DNA from 3 places in the Rouxiella sp. T17 genome. Region 2 is predicted to be linked to each of the others. Evidence: riboswitches for the same ligand, from Rfam matches in the RefSeq annotation. Region 2 holds a riboswitch; each other region holds the start of a gene.
What was found. A riboswitch is a leader RNA that binds a small molecule or an ion and turns the genes downstream of it on or off. The one in region 2 is predicted to bind thiamine pyrophosphate.
Positions count from the first base shown of each region.

Region 1: it holds a riboswitch for thiamine pyrophosphate, as region 2 does, so the genes downstream of both, thiC (phosphomethylpyrimidine synthase ThiC) here and thiB (thiamine ABC transporter substrate binding subunit) in region 2, are expected to answer to the same signal.
Region 3: it holds a riboswitch for thiamine pyrophosphate, as region 2 does, so the genes downstream of both, thiM (hydroxyethylthiazole kinase) here and thiB (thiamine ABC transporter substrate binding subunit) in region 2, are expected to answer to the same signal.

Region 1 covers NZ_JAWUEA010000002.1:5,706-11,826, forward strand. The annotation lists gene nfi (deoxyribonuclease V) at 1-313, opposite strand, end outside; gene hemE (uroporphyrinogen decarboxylase) at 366-1,430, opposite strand; gene nudC (NAD(+) diphosphatase) at 1,555-2,331, opposite strand; gene rsd (sigma D regulator) at 2,441-2,959, shown strand; TPP riboswitch at 3,047-3,174, shown strand; gene thiC (phosphomethylpyrimidine synthase ThiC) at 3,299-5,266, shown strand; gene thiE (thiamine phosphate synthase) at 5,263-5,955, shown strand; gene SC206_RS00260 (HesA/MoeB/ThiF family protein) at 5,945-6,121, shown strand, end outside.
Region 2 covers NZ_JAWUEA010000038.1:150,042-156,162, reverse strand. The annotation lists gene thiP (thiamine/thiamine pyrophosphate ABC transporter permease ThiP) at 1-1,526, opposite strand, end outside; gene thiB (thiamine ABC transporter substrate binding subunit) at 1,502-2,488, opposite strand; TPP riboswitch at 2,546-2,666, opposite strand; gene sgrR (HTH-type transcriptional regulator SgrR) at 2,706-4,367, opposite strand; gene SC206_RS17105 (MFS transporter) at 4,662-5,831, shown strand; gene leuD (3-isopropylmalate dehydratase small subunit) at 5,908-6,121, opposite strand, start outside.
Region 3 covers NZ_JAWUEA010000030.1:92,182-98,302, reverse strand. The annotation lists gene SC206_RS10845 (MFS transporter) at 1-1,096, shown strand, start outside; gene SC206_RS10840 (GntR family transcriptional regulator) at 1,286-1,972, shown strand; gene thiD (bifunctional hydroxymethylpyrimidine kinase/phosphomethylpyrimidine kinase) at 1,995-2,813, opposite strand; gene thiM (hydroxyethylthiazole kinase) at 2,813-3,631, opposite strand; TPP riboswitch at 3,666-3,762, opposite strand; gene SC206_RS10825 (ATP-grasp domain-containing protein) at 3,920-5,167, opposite strand; gene SC206_RS10820 (HlyD family type I secretion periplasmic adaptor subunit) at 5,693-6,121, opposite strand, start outside.

The DNA of each region.
Region 1 (6,121 bases), on a different contig from region 2:
CGTCCACCAGCAGCAAATCGGGCGTGTGTTCCAGCAGTTTCCAGACTTCGGTCAGCGCCGGACACTCGCGAAACGACAGAAAGCCGGGAATATACGGGATTTGCGTGGGAATGCGGGCAATCTTGTGCTCGACCAACGTCATGGAAGGATAATGCAGCACGGCGACGGCGGCGCGTGTCACCTCGCCGCCCTCTTCAAAGCCGATGTCGGCGCCAGCAATAAATTCCGGGTTAAGCCCTGAAACGGGGTCTTCGAGCACCAGTTGCTGGGCCTTGACTCGCTGCTCTTCGCGCATTGCTCCGGTATCAATCATGCTGACTCCTGTCGATTTTACGATTCGTGGATTTTACTATTCGTTCTTTTTACTATTCATGATATTGACGCGACAGTGAATGCACTGCCTCGACGAACGCACCGGCGTTTTCTGGTGGAACATCCTGATGGATGCCGTGGCCGAGGTTAAAGACGTGACCGTTTCCGTGACCGTAGCTGGCCAGAATCGTCTCGACTTCGCTCTCGATACGCGCCGGTGAAGCATAAAGCATAGACGGATCCATATTGCCTTGCAGCGCGACTTTATCGCCAACGCGACGACGAGCTTCGCCGATATCGGTGGTCCAATCCAGACCCAGCGCGTCACAACCGGTGGCCGCGATAGCTTCGAGCCACTGACCGCCGCCCTTGGTGAACAAGGTGACCGGCACGCGACGACCGTCGTTTTCACGGATTAATCCGTCGACAATCTTGTGCATGTAGTTCAGGGAGAATTCGAGGTAATCACGGCCCGTCAACACGCCGCCCCACGAGTCAAACACCATCACCGACTGCGCGCCCGCCTTGATTTGCGCATTCAGATAGAGAATGACGCTGTCGGCCAGCTTGTCGAGCAACAGGTGCAGCGTGGCAGGCTCGGCGTACATCATCTTCTTGATTTTGGTAAACGCCTTGCTGCTGCCGCCTTCAATCATATAAGTGGCGAGCGTCCACGGGCTGCCCGAGAAACCAATCAGCGGCACTTCGCCCTTGAGGTTTTTACGGATGGTGCGCACGGCGTTCATCACGTAGCCCAGCTCATCTTCAGGATCGGGAATAGGCAGTTTGGCGACGTCGGCGTGGCAGGTCAGCGGCGAAGAGAAACGCGGGCCTTCACCGGCTTCGAAATAGAGACCCAGACCCATGGCGTCAGGGATGGTCAGAATATCCGAGAACAGGATCGCGGCATCCAGCGGATAGCGACGCAAAGGTTGCAGCGTGACTTCACAGGCCAGCTCGGCGTTTTTGCACAGCGACATAAAATCGCCCGCTTCGGCACGTGTCGCTTTATATTCCGGCAAATAGCGGCCGGCCTGACGCATCATCCAAACCGGGGTGATATCAACGGGCTGGCGTAACAGCGCGCGCAGGTAGCGATCGTTCTTTAACTCGTTCATTCTTGGCAAGATCCTTAATAATCTGCTGATCTTCGTGGGCGTAGCGCGCCCATAACGGCGACCTGACCATGTTTCGCAAAGGTCAGGTGCCTAAAAATAAGGCGGACATTGTAGCACGTCGGGCTTAGGAATCTCCCTCCGCGCGGCACAGAACCACGGTGTCTTCGATTAAACGACGGGCAATTGTACCGACGGCGGGAAGCAACGGCAGCGCGTCAAAGCGATACCAGCCCGCATTGAGCAACTCTTTGGGATCATGACGGATTTCGCCGCTGTCGTAATCGGCCATAAATGCCATCATCAGCGAATTCGGGAACGGCCACGGCTGCGAACTGACGTAGCGCACGTTTTTGACCCGGATATTGCTCTCTTCCATCACTTCGCGGGCCACGGTTTCTTCCAGCGTTTCGCCGACTTCGGCAAATCCGGCCAGTACCGTGTGAACGCCGCCACGATGTCGAACGTGCTGCGCGAGCAGAATTTCTTCGCCGCGACGTATGGCGACAATAATGCACGGCGCAATTTGCGGGTAATAGCGTTCTTTACAGTGTCCGCACAGCGCGGCCCATTCGGTTTTGCTGACGAGCATTTCATGGCCGCAATAGCCGCAGAATTTATGCGATCGATAGAACTCCGAAAGTTGCACGCCTCTGCCAACCAATTGGAATAATTCGCGATCCTGATCCAGTAATTGTCGCGCAGAAAGCATATGATCCTTCATGCTTTTTCGGATCAGCCACACGGGCTCGCCCTGCCATTCGCCTATCTGTCGGCCCGCCTCGCCCGCAAGAGAGAATTGCGTCGCGGATCCGTTCGGCAACGATCCGTCAGGTAGCCATAATTTGCCATCCTGACTGAGGATCCACCAGCCGCTATGTTGATCTGTTATTTGCATTTCCATGTTGTTGTTGCATAACCTCGACTACACTGACAGTCTGGAAGATAAAGTGATTTTAGTAAGCTTTAACCTTTACCTTAAACGTCTGACAAAAAAAATTTCGGAGTCAACCATGTTAACTCGTCTCGAAAGGCTGACCCAACGCGTTGGCGGCAGTAATGAGTTGGTCGATCAGTGGCTACATGCAAGAAAAGAACTGCTGGTTTCATATCTCACCCTCGTGGGCTTGAAACCGAATAAAGAAGCTCATATTCCGCTTAACGAAAAGGCCCTCGACAGTTTCTGTCATCACCTGGTTGATTACCTCTCTGCAGGTCACTTCCACCTCTATCACAGGATAGTTGAAGAAGTCGATGGTACCCAAGCCGCGATTTCCCAACAGGTCGCCGCAAGAATTTTCCCGGCTTTGGAAGCCAATACCGAAACCATTATGGCCTTCCATGACAGCTATACCGATACCGAATTCAAGGACGACGATATTTTCGCCTTCCACTATGCGCTGTCAGATATTGGCGAAGCGCTCGATGCCCGCTTCGAGCTTGAAGATCAGCTGATCAATCTGGCGCTGGCTTCAAAATTTGACGTTTTGCCGCCTGTTGCAAACGACGAAGCCATCGTGCGACCTGCATAACAGTTTTCGCTAAAAACCCTGCAAAGGGTTGTGTTTTAAAATGAGCCTCGTATATTGAGGCTTCTTAAACGGCCTGTCACTAGAGGCCAATTCTTGTCGGAGTGCCTAGCGTAAACCCTGATTTATCGGGAATTTACCAGGCTGAGACCGTTAATTCGGGATCCGCGGAACCTGATCGGGTTAGTACCCGCGAAGGGAACAAGAGTAATTTATTGCGTTTGGCTTTTATCGCCGTTTCCTGTCACTCAGGGGCGCGACAAGGTTCAGATACACGCTTTACTCCCGCCGTAAACCTCCTGACAAGCAATTTTCCCTATCGCTAATCACGAGGAATTTGCTATGTCGAACACCCCTGAAGTCCAGATCGAACCCGTAAAAAAAACCAGTAATCGCCGTCAGCAGCGCGCAGAAGCGCAGGCGTTTATCGACAGTTTACAGGGCGTCGCTTTCCCAAACTCCAAACGTATTTATCTACAGGGCAGCCGCGCCGATATTCAGGTGCCGATGCGCGAGATCCAGCTTAGCCCGACGATGATCGGCGGCAGCAAAGACGATCCGAAGTTTGAAGATAATGAAGCAATTCCGGTGTATGACACAGCCGGGCCTTACGGCGATCCCGAGTCTACCATCGACGTGCATCGCGGTCTCGACAAGGTACGCGCCAGCTGGATCCGCGATCGTCACGATACGGAAGAGCTCGCGGGGGTCAGCTCCGGTTTTACCCAGCAGCGCATGGCCGATGAAGGCCTCGATCACCTGCGTTTTGACCATCTTCCACGCCCGCGCAAAGCCAAAGCGGGCCACTGCGTGACGCAAATGCACTACGCGCGCAAAGGCATTGTGACGCCAGAAATGGAATATATTGCGCTGCGTGAAAACATGGGTCGCGAGCGTATTCGCGGTGAAGTGCTGCTGCAACAGCATCCGGGTGAAAGTTTTGGCGCCACGCTGCCGCAAAATATCACGCCCGAATTTGTCCGTGACGAAGTTGCCGCCGGACGCGCCATTATTCCCGCCAACATCAATCACCCCGAATCCGAGCCGATGATCATTGGCCGTAACTTCCTGGTAAAAATCAACGCCAACATCGGTAACTCCGCCGTGACCTCGTCGATTGAAGAGGAGGTCGAGAAGCTGGTGTGGTCCACCCGCTGGGGCGCCGACACGGTGATGGATCTTTCCACCGGCCGCTACATTCACGAAACCCGCGAATGGATTATGCGTAACAGTCCGGTGCCGATTGGTACTGTGCCAATTTATCAGGCGCTGGAAAAAGTCAACGGCGTGGCGGAAGACCTGAACTGGGAAATGTTCCGCGACACGCTGTTGGAGCAGGCCGAGCAAGGCGTCGATTACTTTACTATTCACGCGGGCGTGCTGCTGCGCTACGTGCCGATGACCGCCAAACGTCTGACCGGCATCGTCTCGCGCGGCGGTTCGATCATGGCGAAATGGTGCCTGTCGCACCACAAAGAGAGTTTCCTGTATCTGCATTTCCGCGAAATCTGCGAAATTTGCGCCGCCTATGACGTGTCGCTGTCGCTGGGTGACGGGCTGCGTCCGGGGTCGATTCAGGATGCCAACGACGAAGCGCAGTTTGCCGAGCTGAAAACGCTGGGCGAGCTGACCAAGATTGCCTGGGAATATGACGTGCAGGTGATGATTGAAGGTCCGGGGCACGTGCCGATGCAGATGATCCGCCGCAACATGACCGAAGAGCTGGAAAAATGCCACGAAGCGCCGTTCTACACGCTGGGGCCTTTGACTACGGATATTGCGCCGGGTTATGACCATTTCACGTCCGGCATTGGCGCGGCAATGATTGGCTGGTTCGGCTGCGCGATGCTGTGCTACGTCACGCCGAAAGAGCATCTCGGCCTGCCGAATAAAGAGGATGTGAAACAGGGTTTGATCACCTACAAAATCGCGGCGCACGCGGCGGATCTGGCAAAAGGCCATCCGGGCGCGCAGATCCGCGATAACGCCATGTCGAAGGCGCGTTTCGAATTCCGCTGGGAAGATCAGTTCAATCTGGCGCTGGATCCTCACACCGCCCGCGCCTATCACGACGAAACGCTGCCGCAGGAATCCGGCAAGGTCGCGCACTTCTGCTCGATGTGCGGACCAAAATTCTGTTCGATGAAAATCACTCAGGAAGTTCGCGATTACGCCGCCGCGCTGGAAGCCAAGGCGATCCCGATTGATATCGTGGAAACCGGCATGCTGCAAATGTCGAAAACCTTCCGCGCCAGCGGTGGCGAACTTTATCATCCCGCCGACAAAATTGAAGAAGGAGTGGGTAAATGACTATTCCGTCTATTCAGACCCTTTCCACTGCCCCGTTTATCCCGTCTACCCCGTTTCCCGAGGTGCCGTATTATCTCGGGCTTTATCCGGTCGTCGACAGCGTAGAGTGGATCCGTCGCTTGCTGGAAACCGGCGTTAAAACGCTGCAACTGCGCATCAAAGATTTGCCCGACGACGAGGTCGAACCCGCGATTATCGAGGCCATTAAATTAGGCCACCAGCATCACGCGCGGTTGTTTATCAACGATTACTGGCGGCTGGCGGTGAAGCATCAGGCTTACGGCATTCATCTGGGTCAGGAAGATCTGGATAACACCGATCTGCAGGCGATTCACGAGGCCGGAATTCGCCTCGGCGTGTCGACTCACGATGAGAGCGAGCTGGCGCGGGCGGTTAGCGTGCGCCCTTCCTACATTGCATTGGGCCACGTTTTTCCGACGCAAACCAAAGAGATGCCCTCTTCGCCGCAGGGGTTAATCGAGCTGGCGCGACACGTGAAGCAGCTGGATGGCCGTTTTCCGACGGTGGCGATTGGCGGCATTAGTCTGGATCGCGTTCAGCCGGTGATGGAGTGCGGCGTGGGCAGCGTGGCGGTGGTCAGTGCGATCACCAAAGCGACAGATTGGCAGGCGGCAACCCGCCAGCTGCTTGAGCTCTGCCCTTATCGGGATGATCGCCATGTTAAATGATAACGAATTTATGCGTTACAGCCGCCAGCTGCTGCTGGAAGACATCGGCATGGAAGGCCAAGAAAAAATTCGCGCGGGCAAGGTGCTGATTGTCGGCTTGGGCGGGCTCGGATCGCCTGCCGCGCTCTATCTGGCGGCGGCGGGCGTTGGCACGCTGTTTCTCGCC
Region 2 (6,121 bases):
ACGGCACCTTGCTGACTGCGGTAAGAGCCCATCTGCTGATAAAGATAAAAAGGCAGCGTGCGGAAATTCTCATTACCAAACAGCGCGATAACGCCAAAATCACCCAGCGACAGTACGCAGGCAAAGGCTAGTGCCTGTGTCATCGGCCGTTTAAGCGCACTTAATTCAATCCAGCGCAGCCGGTTCCAGCCGCGCAGATCCAGTGAAAGGCAAAGCAGTGAGTAGCGTTCGGCCACGTCACGCATTGGATTTTCCAATACTTTCAAGGTGTAAGGAATCGCCATCAGCGCGTTGGTCAAAATCACCAGCATCCACGGCGACTGCGGCAAGCCAACGGTATCGCTGAGTAAAAGAAAGAAGCCGGTCGCCAGCACAATGCCCGGCATCGCCAGAATCAGCATGCCCGACAGCTCCAGACCTTGGCCCCAATTTTGTCGCTGGCGCAGGCGCAGCTCTCGGCTGCTCCACAACAGCATCATCGCAAGCAGCAGGCACAGCAAACCACTGCCGAGCGCCAGACGAACCGACATCCACAGCGCTTGCCACAGGGCGGTTTGATGCAGCACGTCGAGTAATGACTGATTGATGCCGCCAATCAATACGGCGATTAAAGGCGGCAGAATGAGCAGTAAAGCCAGAGCAATCAGCACCACGTCAGCAATCTTTCGCCCAATAGAATCGGCGGGATCGCGCCAGCGCTGGGCGTGCGTGTGGCCGACCGGCAGCGCCTGACTCAATTTCTGGCTCAGCAACACCAGACCCAAACAGCAAACCAGCTGGATAAGCGCCAGCAGCGCCGCGCGTCCGAGGTCATAGTCGTAACTCAACGCCTGATAGATAGCCAGCTCGATGGTGGTGGCTTTCGGGCCGCCGCCCAGCGACAGCACGGTCGCGAAACTGGCGAAACAGAGCATAAATATCAGCGCAGCGGCGGGCAGAATCTGCCTTTTCAACGCGGGCCATTCGACAAAACGGAACAGCTGCCAGCCGTTCATCCCAAGCTGGGCCGCTATTTGGCGTTGCTCAATGGCTACGTTTTCAAGGGATTGCAGCAGAAGACGCGTGGCGAGGGGCAAATTGAAAAACACGTGGGCGAGCAAAATGCCCTGCAAGCCGTAGGGCGAAAAGGCGTAGCGAATACCCAGCGCGGCGCACAGCTGCGCCAGCCAGCCTTCGCGACCATAGACGCTGAGAATGCCGAACACGGCGACTAACACGGGCAAAACCAGCGTCATGGCGCAGAGTCTAAGCAGCCACTGACGCCCCGGAAAACGCCGCCGATAGAGGCTTCGCGCCAGCAAAATAGCGGGCAGTACGGAGCACAGCGCCGAAAGCAGCGCCTGCCAGAAGGTGAAGCGAATCACGTGCCACAGGTAATTATCCTGCCAGACGGCGCGCAGAGAAAGCGCGGGCGCGTGGCGCAGCAGCGAGCCGAGCGCCAAAAAGGCGACCAGCAGGATAATCGTTGCGGCGACCGCGCCCGGCCACAGCCAGACCGGGATTAGTGGCTGACGGCGTTCTGCCATGCCTGAATCCATTGCGCGCGATTATCGGCGACCGTTTTGGCGCTGTATTGCAGCGAAATAGTCGGCACGGTCAGTTTGTCGTATCCGGCCGGTAAAGGCGTATTAACAACAGGATACATCCAGTTGCCGGTTGGAATGGCTTTCTGGAATCCCGGCGTGGTGACGAATTTCATAAACTTCGCGGCCAGCGCTGGCTGTTTGCTGGCGGCCAGCTGGCCCGCAACTTCAACCTGCATGTAGTGACCTTCCGAGAAGTTGGCTGCCGCGTAGTTATCTTTTTTCTCTTCGATAATGTGATAAGCCGGAGAGGTGGTGTAGCTCAGCACCAAATCGCTTTCACCCTTGAGGAACAGACCGTAGGCCTCGCTCCAGCCTTTAGTGACGGTGACGGTTTTCTTCGCCAGCTTCTGCCACGCTTCAGGCGCTTTATCGCCGTAAACTTTTTGCACCCACAGCAGCAGGCCCAGACCCGGCGTGCTGGTACGCGGATCTTCGTAAATAATCTTCCACGGCTGCGGGCTGTCGAACAGCTCTTGCAGGCTTTTCGGCGGGTTTTTCAGCTTGTCCTTGTTATAGACGAAGGCGAAATAGCCGTAGTCATAAGGCACAAAGGTGCTGTCAGTCCAGCCGCCCGGAATGTCGAGCGTGGTTTTTTCGACGGCAGGTTTAGTGAATAAGCCGGTCTGTTCTGCGGCTTGCAGCAGGTTGTTATCGAGTCCAACCACAACGTCGGCCGGGCTGTTTTTCCCCTCCATGCGCAGGCGATTGAGCAGCGACACGCCGTCTTCGAGCGGCACGTATTTAAGCTCGCAGCCGCAGTCGGCTTCAAAGGCTTTCTTGATGGCAGGGCCCGGGCCCCAATCGGCCGAGAAGGAGTCGTAGGTATAAACGGTCAGCACGGGCTTGGCGGCCAGCGCGGGCGCCGAAACGATCAACAGGCAGGGCAATAATTTTTTAAACACTTTGCACTCCAACTTTTACCTTGAAAAAGAGTAGGCGTGGCAAAGGAGTTTGAGTCAGCGAACTGCACTCTCAAATCCCTTCGCCGGTATTAACCGGATCAGGTTCGACGGGTTTTTTCTCAGCCTTCTCCTGCTTTGCGCGAGCAAAAACAGTCAGTCAGCACCCCGTTGAGAACGGCGTTATTGTAGTGATTAAGTGACTGGGTTGAAAGCAGGTTTATACGTCGGGAGGCGCAAACCAGGCAGATTTAAAGTCAAACCAGCCGAGCGTGTTCATCCTGACGCCGCGCATACTGCGCTGGCCCTGCAACAACAGCCAATGGTGGAACAGGGGATGCACGTGGCCCTCGTTAACCAGATGATGCGCCCATTCGGCCAGAGGCAGCTCACCGGTGCGCCATTTTTTCGCCGCGTTATCCAGTTTCTCTTCGAGACAATACTGGAGCAAAGGCAGTTCGAGCAGCGTGGCGAACAGGGAAAACTCAATCGGCAGCGTAAAATTGGCGCTGCCGAGCCACACGTCGCTCGTGGCTTCACCTCTGTGCCACGTGGCGTAATCGACGATCTGTACCTTCAGTTTAACACCCTGTTCAGCCAGCAACGGAACCAGCGCCTGACAGATATCCTGATACTCCGAGTGATCGCTGTAAAAGGTCACGGTTATCTCTTCAATATCAACGGGCTTGGGCATTTTTTCCTGCGGACGCCGATGGTGCCAGCGCGGCAATAATCCGTAGGCGGGCGACCAATAACGTTGATATGCCGGAGCCGAGGCGTTGAGTAGCGCAATCGGATTAAAGATTTCACACAGCCATTTGCGCAGTTGCGGATGACTGCCCACCGGCGAACGCTGGTCAAACAGTACGAAATAGCAGCCTTCTTCGAGCCGGCTTTCAAGCTGATCGTTGGCCGTGTCGTCGGCCTGCAACTGCACGCCGGAATGAACCAGCTCTTCGGTCAGTTCGGGCAAGACCCAAATATTGACCTCGTCGATCAGCGCGCGATAGCCAAAATAGTCATCAAATGCGCGGATTTTTAGCTGGGTTTGCTGGTTATTAATCACCGCATAAGGCCCCGTACCGATAGGATGACGGGCAAAATCCGCCAGCGATGGCCATTCCTGCGGCAAAATCAGGGCATGAACGCTGCCTAATAGCCAAGGCAACCATGGGTCGGGGGTGTGCAGATGAATATCAATGACGTTGGCGTTCGGCGATTCGACACGCGAAAAATGAGTAAACAGCGGATGGTGTTGCAAGCGACTGAAAGTGCTGATGATATCCGCCATCTCAAGCTCTCTGCCGTGATGGAAATGAATCGCGGGGCGCAGATAAAAACGCCAGTGCAGCGGGCTGATGGCCTGCCAGTGATGAGCTAAATCGCCGCGCAGTTCCCCATTTTCCTCATTTATGCCGACCAGCCCGCTGAAAATCTGTTTGGCGAGATGCGTTTCGGAACGCCGCAGCATGGTGCCGGGCAGCAGATTAGGCAGCGAGCGGTAATAGAGCACGCGAAGAATATGTTTTCCTTGACGAAAACGCCGCCCGAGCTGGGAAAGCAGCATCTGCCGCACCACGGTTTTATCGCCCACCAGCTGCACCAGTTGGTCGACGCGGTCTTGATCTATCAGCTCTTCGGCCCGTTGTTGTTGCAACGCCAAGCCGGTTAGCAGAAACGTCAGCCGCGATTTTTTGCCTCTTCCTATCTCTGCCTGCCAGCTCAGCCAGCCTTCTTTTTGCATACCGCCGAGCAGCGATCGCACGTGTCGACGCGAGCAGTTAAGCACCGCCGAAAGCGCCTGTAGCGTGGTTTTCGTCGGTTTACCGTGGCAATGTTGCCACAGGCGTAAAAACTGTTGTTGCAGACGAGGCGATGACATAAAAGAGGAACTCCAATGAGTGAACTCATCAATTTTTCTTTCCTCATATTACGGCCATACTTTCTGACATCAAGCCGTACTGCCAATAAATGCGCATTGGCAAAGCCAAATCCTCAACATGACGCTATCAGCGTCATTAATGGTTTAACAATTTTCTGAGTAATGGTGAAATTTCACCAGCCAGTGAGGCAACTCACTGGTTTTTTTGTCTTTGCTACTTTAGGCTTTCACCGACTACGCTAAGCATTAATGCGCTTTTTCGCCTGACAGTTTCGCCGTTAACAGGGATGGTTTATGTCTGCCTCTTCACGCCGTTTATCTTTTATATTCGCCACTTTCCTGCTGGTCTCTTTCTTGACGGGGATTGCGGGCGCGCTTCAAGCGCCCACGCTCAGCCTGTTTTTATCTCACGAAGTTAAGGTTCGGCCGCTGTGGGTCGGGCTTTTCTATACCATCAATGCGCTGGCCGGCATCGTCATCAGCTTTTTACTGGCGAACTATTCCGACAAGAAGGGCGATCGCCGCATTCTCCTGTTTTTCTGCTCGCTGATGGCTATCGGCAACAGCCTGGTTTTCGCTTTTAGTCGCGATTATCTGGTGCTGATTAGCGTGGGCGTGCTGCTGGCGGCGATAGGCAATGCTTCGATGCCGCAGCTGTTTGCGCTGGCGCGTGAATATGCCGACCGTTCGGCGCGCGAAGTGGTGATGTTCAGCTCGATGATGCGCGCCACGCTGTCACTGGCGTGGGTATTAGGCCCGCCGGTTTCCTTCATGCTGGCGCTGAATTACGGCTTTACCCTGATGTATCTTTGCGCGGCGGCGGTGTTTGTCTTTAGTGCGGCGATGGTGTGGTTTTTCCTGCCGTCGGTGGCCCGTCTCGAACAGCCCGTCGACAATGTCGTGGTGCACGCCAGCGCGTGGAAAAACAGGGACGTGCGTCTGCTGTTCTTTGCCTCGCTGCTGATGTGGACCTGCAACATCATGTATATCATTGATATGCCGCTGTATATCACGACTAATATGGGTCTGCCCGAAGGGCTTGCGGGCCTGTTAATGGGCGCAGCGGCCGGGCTGGAAATCCCCGTCATGCTGCTTGCCGGATACTTTGTGAAGCGCACGGGCAAGCGCAAGCTAATGTTGGCGGCCGCGGGCTGTGGCGTGCTGTTTTATCTCGGCATGGTGCTGTTCCAGTTCAAGGCGGCGTTGATGATCCTGCAACTGTTCAACGCGATTTTCATTGGCATTATTGCGGGAATCGGCATGCTCTATTTTCAAGATTTAATGCCCGGAAGAGCAGGATCGGCTACCACCTTGTTTACCAATAGTATTTCGACCGGCGCGATACTTGCAGGCGTTTTGCAGGGCAGCATCGTTGAAACCTTTGGCCATTATCAGGTCTATTGGGCCGCGCTGGCGCTGTCAGGATTGGCGCTGATTTTGATGACGAGGGTTAAAAACGTTTAACCCGTCGAGTCGACGGGTTAGGGGAGAGCTGAAAGTGCTGATCGTTTACCGAATCGTTTATTAAGCGCTTACCCAATCACTTCATAAACGACGGCTGGATCTTCTCATAGGCCGAGATATTTTCTTCGTGCTGTAATGTCAGGCCGATGCTGTCCAGCCCATTCATCATGCAGTAGCGGCGGAAACTGTCTATCTCGAACGGATAGCTTTTGCCGCCTGCGCGCACCACCAGATTTTCAAGATCAACCTCAAACTGAACGCCGTGATTGCCCTGAGCCAGTGTAAACAGC
Region 3 (6,121 bases), on a different contig from region 2:
GGCGGTCGATAAATTCGGGCCGACCGTGGTCATGGGTATTGCCGTAACGATGTGGTCAATATTCTGCGGCATGACGGCGATGGCCACCGGCTTTTATTCGATGCTTATTCTGCGCGTGCTGTTTGGTATGGCGGAAGGTCCGATTTGCGCCTCGGCCAACAAGATGGTCAACGGCTGGTTTCCGAAGAAACAGGCCGCGACGGCGATGGGGCTGCTCAGCGCAGGCTCGCCTCTCGGCGGTGCGGTAGCGGGTCCGATTGTGGGCTATCTGGCAATCTCCTTCGGCTGGCGTCCGGCTTTTATGATTATCGCCGCTATCGGTATTGTCTGGATGGTGGTGTGGTTCTTTATCGCCTCGGATAATCCAGAAAAAAGTAAGCGTGTCACTGAACAAGAACGTCTTTTGGTTAATCAATTGAAGAGCGAGAAGATTAATGAAGAGGAAGATTTAACTCAGGCGCCGCATTCGCTGGGCTATTATCTGCGTCAGCCGATTATATTGGTCACCGCCTTCGCCTTCTTCTGCTACAACTATATTCTGTTCTTCTTCCTGAGCTGGTTCCCAGCCTATTTGGTTCAGGCGCACGGGCTGAATATTAAAGAGATGAGTTTGACGACGGTTATTCCGTGGATTGTCGGCTTCGTGGGTCTGGCATTAGGCGGGATTATTTCCGACCGCATCTTTAAATTTACCGGCCGCCTGTTGTTGTCGCGTAAAATTGTCCTGGTCGTTAGTTTACTTGCCGCCGCCGTGTGCGTCGCGTTGGCCGGTGTGGTGACCAGCGTAGTACCGGCCGTATTGTTGATGTCAGTCTCAATCTTCTTCCTTTATACCACCGGCGCTATTTATTGGGCGATTATTCAAGACGTGGTCCATAAATCAAAAGTCGGCAGCGCCAGCGGATTTATTCATCTGATCGGCAGCGTGTCGGGAATTATCGGCCCGATTGTCACCGGCTTTATTGTGCAGAATACCGGCCATTTCGACAGCGCCTTTATTCTGGCGGGCGGTGTTGCCGCGCTGGGCGCTATTCTGGTGTTCTTCGTGGTCAAGCCACCAAAACATCAGCCGGACGCGCGCGCGTTGCATCACTGATTGCTGAATGGAGAACTGATTGCGGAAAAGTTGATGAGTGAAATCTCACGGTAAAGAGCACATTAAATCGGGGTGCAGGATTGCCCCGATTTATCACTTTCCTGCCCTTGGCCATTTATTCCATCGCAAAACCTGTTGGAAACTCATGCTATTATGGTGTTATTACATTCTCAGAACATAGCTTTCGCCATGCCAGAATCTTATGAGTTAAACGGTAATCTTCCGGTCAATCAGCAGATTTATCGCACCCTGCGTCAGGACATCGTGGCCTGTATTATTCCTCCCGGCGCGTTTTTGTCTGAAAAGGATATTTCAGCCCGCTTCAACGTTTCGCGCCAACCCGTTCGTGAAGCCTTTATCAAGCTGGCCGAAGCGGGATTAGTGCAGGTGTTGCCGCAGCGCGGGACATTTGTAATGAAAATTTCCGCCAAACGCGTGGCCGACGGGCGTTTTATTCGCGAAGCGCTTGAAACCGCCGTCGTTCGACGCGCTGCCAGCGTGGTGACTGATCGCGATTTAGCGTTGCTCGCGCACAACTTGCAGCGTCAGGAATTGGCCGCCAAAAGCCAGCAGGCGCAGGAATTTCTCCAGCTGGATGATGAATTCCATCGCCTGATTGCCGAGATTATCGACTGCCGTTTAGCCTGGGAAACGATCGAGAATATCAAGGCGACGATGGACCGCGTGCGCTTCTTCTCGTTAAGCAAAGTTTCGCCGCCAGAGAATTTAATTGCCCAGCATTACACCATTTTTGCGGCGCTGAAGGCGCGCGATCCCGATGCCGCCGAGCAGGCACTACGCGCGCATTTGCAGGAGATGATTTTCTCGATCACCCCTATCGCCCAGCAAAACAGCGAATGGTTTGAAAACGACTAGGGCTTTTCAAACGAATAGAAAGTTACCACCAGCGATGAAAATGATGCACGGGGCCGATGCCCTCACCCACTTCCAGCGAGTCGGCCTGCTGCAACGCCTGTTGTAGATACGCTTTCGCCTCGCGAACCGTCTCAATCCAATTTGCCTGACGAGGACGAATCGCCGCCAGCGCCGCGCTCAGCGTGCAGCCCGTGCCGTGGGTATTTTTGGTTGCCACGCGAGGTGCCGTAAATCGCTCGCGATAGTCGGCGGTCATTAACCAATCCGGACTTTCGCTGTCACTCAAATGGCCCCCCTTCATTAATACCGCCTCGCAGCCCATCGCCAGCAACGCCTCGCCCTGACGGCACATTTCGCGCTCGTCGGTCGCCATCTCGCAGTTCAGCAACGCGGCGGCTTCGGGCAGGTTTGGCGTAATCATCGACACCTGCGGCAGCAGCCAATGTCGCAGTGCCTCGACGGCGTCGGGCGTCAGCAGCGGATCGCCGCTTTTCGCCAGCATGACCGTATCGAGCACCACGAATGCCGGCCCCTTGTGCAGCTTGCGATAGTGACGCAGCCTTTCAGCCACCACCTCTACCACCTGCGTATTTGCCAGCATGCCGATTTTTGCGCTATCAATGCGCACATCACTCAGCACTGAGTCGAGCTGCGCGCCAACAAAATCTGGTTCGATATTATAAACCGACTGCACGCCACGGGTATTTTGCGCCACCAGCGCCGTAATGACGCTGGTGCCGTAGGCTTCGAGTGCCGAAAAGGTTTTCAAATCGGCCTGAATGCCCGCCCCGCCGCTAGGATCGGTGCCTGCGATTGTCAACACATTGATTCTCTTACTCATTATGCGCCTCCGTTTGCATTTTCATTCGCAAGTGATTCCGCGCCGATCAGGTAAAGATGGTCAAGGAAAGCTGGCGTGAAGCTGCCGGGCCCTTTGGCTTCGCGACTGGCTAATTCCCCCGCGCAGGACATCACGCGGCAGGCGGCGGCAACGTTATCGACTCGCTCACCTTTTAAGGAAGTAAACGCCGCAACCACTGCCGAAAGCGCGCAACCCGTGCCGACCACGCGTGTCATCAGCGCGTCGCCGCCCGGTACCGCCCAGCTTTTTTCGCCGTCGGTGATGTAATCTACTTCGCCGGTTACGGCGATAACCGCGCCCGTTTGACGCGCCAAGGCTTCGGCGGCGGGTAACGCGGCCAGTGAAGTGTCGCCGCTGTCTACGCCACGACCTGAAGCAGCAAGGCCGCTCAACGCCATGATTTCAGAGGCGTTTCCGCGAATGGCCGCCGGTTTTAGCTTAATAATTTGGTGGCAGAATTCCGTGCGCCAGCCGAGTGCGCCGACGGCGACCGGGTCAAGCACCCACGATTTATTGGCTTCGTTTGCCGCGTGAATGGCGGCAAGCATCGATTCGGCGCGTGCAGAAGTGAGCGTGCCGACATTGACCAGCAGCGCGTTGGCGATGGCGCTAAACTGCGCGGCTTCACGGGAATCAATCACCATCGCGGGCGACGCACCGAGCGCCAGCAGCACGTTGGCGGTGATCGATTGCACCACGTCGTTGGTCATGCAGTGAACTAAAGGTGAGGTTTGGCGAAACTGCGTGAGAGTGTCGGCGGCCAGGCGGCCCGGAAAAACAGGAGGTCGAGTCATCATAAAATTCCCAACCGGCGATCAAGAAGGGGTACCGGTCGAGATACCACGACTTCCCTACGCTGGCATTATCCAGATCAGGTTATACGGGTATTTCTCAGCCTTCACAAAGAAGGGCACCCCGAGTCGATAAGCAATTTAACAAATCTTGCGCCAGCTTACGGGAAGCGGCTTGTTGATACAAGCCTTAGCCAGCGTACTTGACCGGTACGCTATTTATCTATTTATCTATTTATCTATTTATCTATTTATCTATTTATCTATTTATCTATTTATCTATTTATCTATTTATTACAGATTTTCTGATTCCCATTTCCTGTATAACTCATAGGAATTTTGAATGTCATCCTTATTATCGCCTGTAATAAAGAACGCAGCTGGGCAAGATGTGACATCGATAGTCGGACTCAGTAGTGTGTTGTTGGCTATTTTCATAATGACACTCACAAATCCAGGAAGTGTATTAAGGAACCCTTTGAATTCGGCATGTGAAAAGGGTTTTCGCTGAGAGGCGATACTATGAATGCAACGTAATAGTTTTGACTGTGTATATTGCTCCACGGCTAGACCAAATAAGTCTGGACGGGTATACGCGAACCTCATGAGTTCCAACTGATCGCTGCCCGTAGCAAGGCGAATGGCTTTCGGATTAGCCGCACCGGAAACGCGCGCTCCTATTTCAATAAGCGTTGCTCCATCCTCAGCTAAAATTAGCTCGGTATGGCCAGCCCCTTTAACGATTCCGACGGCATCTAACGCTTTTAAGGTATATTCTATAGCGCGTGTTGTATCTAATGAACAAGGGTCACACAGCTCATCAAAGTCATAGAGATTTCTGCCAGAAATAAGCTTTTTTGATACTTTCCATACATCGGTGACTTTATGCTTACCTCCAAGACTCGCTGTATTAACAACAAATTCTGTCCCTTCAATAAACCTTTGTATCAGTGCATTATCATTATGGGAATGTAAGCAATTTTGCTTACCCGTAATTTTCAGGGTTGCCTCTTCAACGTCTGTTTCTGACGTGCATATATATACATCATCTGAACCACCACTATCAGGAGGCTTAACGACAACCTTGCCCTCTCCATATTGCTTAAACCAATCTTTAAGTTCTTCGGCATCATGACTAAGAAACTGCTTCGTCGTTCGTAATCCTGCAAGTTCTACCGCTTGATTCATCAAAAATTTATTTCGACGGAGCGCCGTCGTTGCGGGATCGTTGCCTTCTAAACTTAACGCCCATGCAATCCACTCACTCAGCGCGACAGCACATTCACGACCAGGAATAACAGCTATTGGGTTATGAGTTGCAATTTGTCTCAAGTTTTCATCTTCAAGCCCGTTACTCCAACGGTAGCAAGCCTTATAGCGGTGCTTGTTGAAACTAGGGTTGGACAAAACATTAATAGCACTGTCGGACTCGATATGAATAAGGTCGAAATGCTCCTCGATTTCATTACTCACCCAGGCTCCTACTGATATAGCATTCACAATCGCTACTACCGGCTTTTGATTTTCTGTTTTTATTTCCATTATGAATACATCTCTTAACGTAGAGGGTAAGTTGAACCCGTTTTTTTCTTTTTAATGAAAAATAAGCGAAGGAAATTAACCACTCAAATACAACCCTGTGAAAATACTTATATTTAAACATAGCGTCAATATAAAACTTTTTATTTTAAAAGAGTGTACAGCGCATTGCGGATATTTAGATAAAAACGGTGAATGTATTATACTGACATTATATTAATTTATTATTAATAGTATAAATATACTCTTCCCAATCAATTAACTTTAAACATAGTGAAGATTAATTTCATATATTTACCTATATCGTTACCTATATTATTACTGATCTCATTACTTATCTCATTACTTATATCGTTACTTACCAATGTAGTTATTATGAAAACCACCTTCTACTGACAGTAAATAATTGTGTTTTTTATCTCCCTACTGACGCTAAAAAATTCTGATTTAGCAGACGGTTACGATTTTTGCCGCCGCTTTCAAATGAAAACGGCGGCAAAGAGAGGGTTGATGAAATGAAAGTGGTGATTAACGTTCGCGGAGGGCTTCTTTGGCGCGGTTAAACGGTTTGATCAGATAATCCATCACCGATTTCTCGCCGGTTTTAATGTCAACCGTCGACACCATACCCGGGCTTATCGAGAAGCGTTTGCCCGCTTTATTCTGCACGTAGTCGTTATCCGTGCGGATAAAGACGCGATAATAGTAGATTTCCGGTTTTACCTCGTCTTGAATAGTGTCGGGAGAAATCCCTTCAACGACGCCGTTCATACCGCCGTAAATGGCATAATCGTAGGCGGAGATTTTCACTACCGCGCGCTGGCCCGGATGAATAAAGGCGATATCACGCGGCGAAAGGCGCGCCTCTATTAACAGGCGATCGTTGAGCGGCACAATGTTCATCAGCTCGCCGTTTGGAGGAATGACCCCGCCGACGGTCGAAACTTTGATATTTTT